DNA from 2 places in the Exiguobacterium sp. SH5S13 genome. Region 2 is predicted to be linked to the other one. Evidence: predicted binding sites of a transcription regulator. Region 2 holds the regulator's gene; the other holds the start of a gene.

Region 1 (3,417 bases), on a different contig from region 2:
CTAGGGAAAATTTCATTTAATAACATCCACAGGTGTGCATATTCATTATCATCAATTGTCGTAATAAGAACTCCATCATCTGCAAGAAGCTTCTTTGCAAGAACCAATCTCTTCTTCATCATAGACAACCACTTACTGTGTCTCCAACTATCACTTGAATCCACATAGTTGTTGTTGTACTTCCAATCTTTCGCTCCTGTGTTGTAAGGGGGATCTATGTAAATACAATCCACTTTACCAGGATAAAGATATTCTAGTAATTGTAGAGCGTGATAATTATCCGCTTCGATAAGAGAATGCCAAGTTTGACTGTCAGGGGCATTTTCTACAATATCCATTGATTTTAACGTCGGAAAAATAGGATCACCAAACTGAGCCACCACTACCAATTCAGACAAATCAAAGGTAGAGATTTCATTTGTATTGTGATTAAAACAATGTGCTATCTCTCTTTCTATTTTCATAACGCTATAAACCTTGTCCATTTTACTGTCTCTAGGAGAAACCTTAGACCCTTTGTGAATTGGTACGTTGAACAAAGGAGTTAAGTCTGGGATATGATTTTCAAAAACTAGGCCAAATTTCTTTCTGTGTAGTAGACGCTCATATTCTGACTGGAGCCTCTGCTTTAATCGAGTGTCACTTATTTCCTCTAACAAATCATCTATTGAAGCCATGGATAGTCCTCCTGAAGTATAAATAAACCTTATTATTATAAAAACTTTGCTACTACATTGTATTTCTTTTTTTAAGAAAATGTGCATTTTTTCATTCGAACTCAAAAAACATTTTTCTGGAAGAATTAATAACTATGAAATCCTTATAATTCCCAAGGGATTTCAATGGTTCAATTTAAGTGTTATCGACCGTTTAATCAAATATTTAAACACTTAGCATTGCAGAAAAAAGTGGAGAGTCGAGGAGCGACACTTCGTTTCGTGACGCAAACTTCGAACAACCGCAGGGCGTTAGTCCATCGATTGTTCCACGTGAATGATTGCCTCGAACGGCACATGAATAATCCCGTCCCGTTGATTGGCCAGCTCAACAGTCCGCTCCAAATAGTTGGTCCGGTGCACGAATCCCTTGAATCGTTTTATCTCCCGCTCCCCCACATATTTCACTTCCACCATATCTCCGCTGAAAATTGCGTCATTCAGCACATTCTCATAGACCGATAGGACCTGTTCATCGACATCTGGCATCTCAATCTTTTGGATCTCCTTATAGTACTTTGTCAGCAACGCCTTATGTTCGGGCATGAGGAACGGGATCCATTTCAGCTCACCCCGATCGCGATATATCGTCATCACAATCACTCCTTTTAATAAAACGAACATTCGTTCTTATTTTATACCCAATTTATCTCGTTTGAACAGCCTTTTTCGTGATTGGTGTTCCGTGCGTCCTGTTTCCGTACTCTAGCTCGCTGGTCGTCGGTGCAAGGGACGTCAAAAAAATGACGCGCCCTCCGGCCCGTCTTCCTTCGCTTTAGGCTCAAAGCAAGGCTTTTCGCTCGTTGGCTACGGAAGCCTGGACCTCTGTTTGCTCTACGCATTTTTTTGAGGCTCTCCCTACGGTCGCCCTTGCACCGTCTCCCGACGCTCGCTTCGTTTCCGTCAACAGGACGCACAACGGTGTTCGTTCTGAGGACAGCTTATCCGAAAGGGGACAAACCATCATGGAACTATCAGCCATCATCGAGGTCATCCGTATCAAACAAGAGGTTCGCGAGGAAATGGTCGCCCTCGAGCACGCCATCATCCACTCTCCGGACAGTGCCCGGCAAATCGGGTCATCGTTCATCGGGGACGACGACCGTGAAGTGTTCCTCGTCATCATGCTCAACACGAAAAACCGGGTCATCGGTGTCCATCGGGCGCACGTCGGGAGCGTTAACTCGAGCGTTGTACACCCACGGGAAGTCTTCAAATGCGCGATTCTAAACAATGCCTCATGTCTCATCGTCTGTCATCAGCACCCGAGCGGAGACCCGACCCCGAGCCGGGAGGACATCCTTGTCTCCGAACGGTTACATGAAGCCGGGGACCTTATCGGCATCCCGGTGCTCGACCATCTCATCCTCGGTGCGGACGAGTCGTATGTCAGCATGAAACAGCGAGGTTACATGGGTTGAATGGAATGGAGTGGGGCCGGGGGACCGGTCCCGGTCCGTCCGGTAAGGGCAAGGACGAAAAACGTGCGTTTTTCTTTGACGAGACGGGCGACTCGCGTTGCTCTCGCCTGGATCCATAGAGCGGGATCCGGGAAAAGGGTCGTTTTCGTATGACGAAAACGGAGTGGTTCGTGAGTAGATATAGGATAGTATTTTGACGTGTCTCGTAAAGAGTTTTTTTGATGAAACGATAGAAGTAAAAACGCGGTTTGTTTACTGAAAATGACTATGTTTTCTAAACAAGCCCTAGGGCTTGTTTGAAATAACACCAGGGCTTACGTGAAATAAGCCGAGATGTTGCTTTCTTGGATGCGAGGTATCATGAGGCTATCAACAGGAGAGGATGATTCAGATGGATAGCTACCAACTAGATCAACAGACGATGGACGAGATGACGGAGGTATTGCTTCGACGCCTTCCTGACCGGCTTCAAGAAGATTTTGACGACTTAAAACTCGTGAGCATGGATCTTCTTTGTGATGTGAAGGAAGGGGAACGCTTGACCCACCTCACCGTCTTTTTCGATACGAATATGCTTCGACGGAATCGTCGTACATAAGAATACACAGACTTTTGTATACATGTATACATGTAGATTTGTATACGTGTATACATGTATACAATTTTCGAGAGTCTTCGTTTCTATAAGTTCATGAACAAGGACTGAACTGGCTTTTTACGGGGAATCGGTCTATAGAGAACCGGAAGGAGATGAGACGTGATGGACGAGGGGCTACTTGATGACTATGCGTTCGCGGGATTGGACCCGTTCGTCCGGACGGTATTCTCGGAATTGATGGAACATCCCGAGTGGATGCGTGTCGTCGACAAGAACTATTGCGTCGAGAAGGTCGTCCGGTTCGATGACGGACGGAACTCGCCCTATTTCCGGGTATTGATTTACCTGGACGCAGAAGAGCGTCCGCTCAAGAAAGTATATCTATACGGGACATGGGTGGTGGCGAATGGAGACGTCAGCTTTGTCGTCTCCGAGCTATCCAAGGGTGTATTCGAATATGAAGTGATGCATGTCCATTGGCTCATCAAGTATCGGTTTGAGGATTGGGGCATGTCCGAGGACGGGGCATGGGAGAAAGAATGGTGATCCGGGCTCATGCGTGAGCGTCTAACGCCGATTGGCGAAGTCGCTCATCGCACCGCTGCCCCCCTGACGGCCCGATAACAAGAGCTGCTGGCTGATTGCCGCATCTCTATGTTCCTGGCCCTTTCTGACGGGAGGC
Region 2 (3,417 bases):
GAACCGATCGCGGTTGAACCAGTTCGGGTTTTTCGGGTTGTGACGCATTTTGTCTGTCCAAAGCGTGAACGCCATCGGGGCCGCACCCATCGGCATACCTGGGTGACCTGAGTTCGCTTGTTGGACAGCATCAATCGAGAGCGTCCGAATCGAGTTAATCGCTAATAATTCTTTAGTAGTTGTTTCCACTAATTTCATCCTCTCTGTTGTTAAGAAAGTTTCTACCCGTCATATTTTAGCACACTCAATCGTGTGTCACAACTAATTAAATAGTATGTCACATTGATTGGAATCGTTTACTTCCATACGTCTGTTTTCGAGGGAATGGTCGAACCTTATCGAGCTTCGTGTATAACAAACATGCACATCCTATACGAAATAGGATGTGCATTCGAGTTCATTCAGAACGGTGTCGGTTCTGTTCGTCTTTTAGTTTTTCTGGTGTCACGTCGTTGCCTTCCGGATCGACGACTTTCATGCCCATCATCTGGGATTTGAACGATTGACGGAACGCTTTTAAATATTGTTGACGTAACGCTTGTTGCTCGTCCATCTCTTGTTGTGACAAGCCGTCTGTCTTTGCCTTGTTGGCGAGGAAGTTAATCCGCTCCAATTGTTCGGGTGCTAACATGAGGTTCGCCCCCTCTCTACTGAATTTGTAGTTCTACTGTACAAAATCAGGGCGTAGGAATCAAGTTTCTGGCACTGCCACATGTTCCAAATAGCGACGGTTCACAGTCGCTTTCGAGACTTCGTAGCCGAATCCACGGAGCGTGGCCGCGATTTCGGCGAAAGTGAGCCCCCGCTCCCGGAGTTGGACGATCTCCTCGATCGGCACTTCAATCCGGCTCCGTCCCCCTTGGTCATGGTGCTGAATGTTGCGTTGCGGGTTGAACCCATTCGCGACCGCACGGCGCATGCCGCGCGATATCTTGGCGTTATGAATCTTCCGTTGATACTCCTCGACGACGCTGACAATCTCAAGCACCATCTTCTCGGCGTCGGAGACGACGTATTCATCGGACGACTGCATCGTCAACAGCCGGACGTTATGCTTCATGAGCGTATGCAAGATGGCGATTTTTGCATTCCCCCGGCCGAGGCGACTGTCATCGCTCACGAGCACGGCATCGAGCTTTGACGCCGACACATGCTCTAACAAATCGAGCAGACCCGTCCGATTGACCTCAAATCCGCTCTCTTGTTCGGTGATCACATCGATCACTTCCGCATCGAGACGTTTGGCCATCTGTAACAATTCTGCTTCTTGCCTCGTGAGCGAGGTTTCCTGAGTTGACTTGTTCGTCGATACGCGACAATAAATGACGACTCGCATCTCGTCACTTCCTTTCTTTCCAGTCATCCTCTTACGATACACAGGATGAGCGGGTGTTCGCAATCCAAATCGATCATTCAGCAGCGAACCAAGTCGTTTTCCGCTCTTCTTTTTCCGCACGTTCCGCTAACAGCTGGGCTTCGAGCGTTTCTGCTTCGTTGAACGCAACTTCTTGTTCGATACTTCTTTCGACCGTCATCACTTTCGGCTCCACAGTCCCGCCTTGGCGAAACTCGCCGACTAAGTAAAAGGCGAACATCCCGAGCACTACCATTCCGACCAATATGAATCCATTGACTGTATCTTTCATTTGAACCGCCTCCAAATATAAGAATATGCGTTCTTAGGAACGTCTGTTCGTTTTATCTGTCCTTATCATAAAACAAGAACTTCTGTTCGGTCAAGAAAAAACGAACGAATGTTTGTACGCTCATATGTTCTTGTGTTAAAATAAATCCATAAAGAATAGGATGCGTTCGCAGGTTATTCGACATAAACGAGGTGAAATCCATTGAAAAAAATGTCAGCAAGACAGCAACAGATTCTTGATTTTATAAAAGCTGAAGTTCGGACGAAAGGTTATCCGCCGTCAGTCCGAGAAATTGGTGAAGCCGTCGGTCTCGCATCGAGCTCGACCGTGCACGGTCACTTGGACCGTCTTGAAAAACGTGGATTGATTCGGCGCGATAAGACAAAACCGCGTGCGCTCGAAGTGTTGAGCGAGGACGCCCCGTCTATCGAGGAGCGTGAGACGGTCATGTACGTCCCGGTTATCGGGAAAGTTACGGCCGGAACACCGATCACGGCGATCGAGAACGTGGAAGAACACTTCCCGCTCCCGGCCCATATCGTCGGTTCGGATAACGTGTATATGCTCTCCGTCTCTGGCGATTCGATGATCAACGCCGGAATCCTCGACGGAGACCGCGTACTCGTCAGACAACAGAACACGGCAGACAATGGAGAGATTGTCGTCGCGATGACGGACGAGGGTGAGGCGACCGTCAAACGGATCTACAAAGAGGCGTCGAAAGTCCGACTCCAGCCGGAGAACGATGAACTTGAGGCGATGTATTTCGATAACGTATCCATTTTAGGGAAGGTCATCGGTGTATACCGGACGATCCATTAATGGCTAGCGGCAAGACACATACGCGTACGAACCTCGTGGCAATCGGTGCTTTAGCGATTGCCACGCCTTTTATTGATGTCGATATCCCGACTACCCTTTTCCTCGGTGCGCTTATCGGGACGTTTTGGCTCTCCCCGGACCTCGATTTGAAATCGGATGCATACTATCGGTGGGGACCGCTGCGTGGCTTTTGGCTCCCTTACGTGAAGCTGATGCCGCACCGGTCTCCGCTGTCGCACTTGCCGGTGTTGAGCGATCTCATTCGTGTCATCTACCTTGGCTTCCCGCTCGCGCTCATCCTTACGTTCACTTCGTATGAAGCGGTTGTGAAGACGTGGCTCGACTTGAACGGCATCCCGTTCTTCCTCGGTCTCGTGTTCGCGACGACGCTCCATACGGCACTCGACTATGCGTCCACATTTTTCAAACGTGCGTTCTAATCGCAAAACAAGCGACCACTCAATTGCGAGTGGTCGCTTGTTTTGACTAAAAAAACGCCCGATCCAAGAAACTGGATCGAGCGTTTTTTCAAGTTCATTCGACTTAGTAGAGCGTCATGTACTGATCGCGTTCCCACTCCGTCACTTGCGTGCGGAACATGTCCCACTCGATCTCTTTCAACTCGAGGAAGTGTTCGCCGATGTGGTCACCGAGCGAATCCATGACGATTTTGTCGGCGCGGAGTACTTCGAGTGCGTCGAAGAGTGTCGCCGGAAGATCGTCGATGCCGTTCGCAACACGCTCTGGCTTGTCCATCACGTAGATGTTGCTGTCGATCGGTTTCGGTGCTTTCAAGTCTTTCTCGATGCCGTCAAGACCAGAAGCTAAGAGGGCCGAGAGCGCGAGGTACGGGTTCGCCGCCGGGTCGACCGAACGTACTTCGATACGTGTCGAGAGGCCACGGGCAGCCGGTACACGGACGAGCGGTGAACGGTTACGGGCGCTCCAT

The links. Region 2 encodes LexA, which represses DNA repair genes until DNA is damaged. Its sites were predicted from a motif close to CGAACATATGTTCG; they were not measured.
Region 1: EVJ30_RS12975 (YolD-like family protein) is a predicted target of LexA. The motif match lies at 1,334-1,347, and genes of this name have one in related genera.

What each region holds. Positions count from the first base shown of each region.
Region 1 covers NZ_SJUS01000028.1:18,327-21,743, reverse strand. Annotated here, with positions in the region: gene EVJ30_RS12980 (site-specific DNA-methyltransferase) at 1-677, opposite strand, end outside; gene EVJ30_RS12975 (YolD-like family protein) at 969-1,310, opposite strand; gene EVJ30_RS12970 (JAB domain-containing protein) at 1,682-2,137, shown strand; gene EVJ30_RS12965 (hypothetical protein) at 2,529-2,735, shown strand; gene EVJ30_RS12960 (hypothetical protein) at 2,898-3,281, shown strand.
Region 2 covers NZ_SJUS01000002.1:188,499-191,915, reverse strand. Annotated here, with positions in the region: gene tkt (transketolase) at 1-198, opposite strand, end outside; gene EVJ30_RS02445 (DUF896 domain-containing protein) at 398-631, opposite strand; gene EVJ30_RS02440 (YneB family resolvase-like protein) at 692-1,336, opposite strand; gene EVJ30_RS02435 (hypothetical protein) at 1,410-1,646, opposite strand; gene lexA (transcriptional repressor LexA) at 1,848-2,468, shown strand; gene EVJ30_RS02425 (metal-binding protein) at 2,468-2,908, shown strand; gene glnA (type I glutamate--ammonia ligase) at 3,012-3,417, opposite strand, start outside.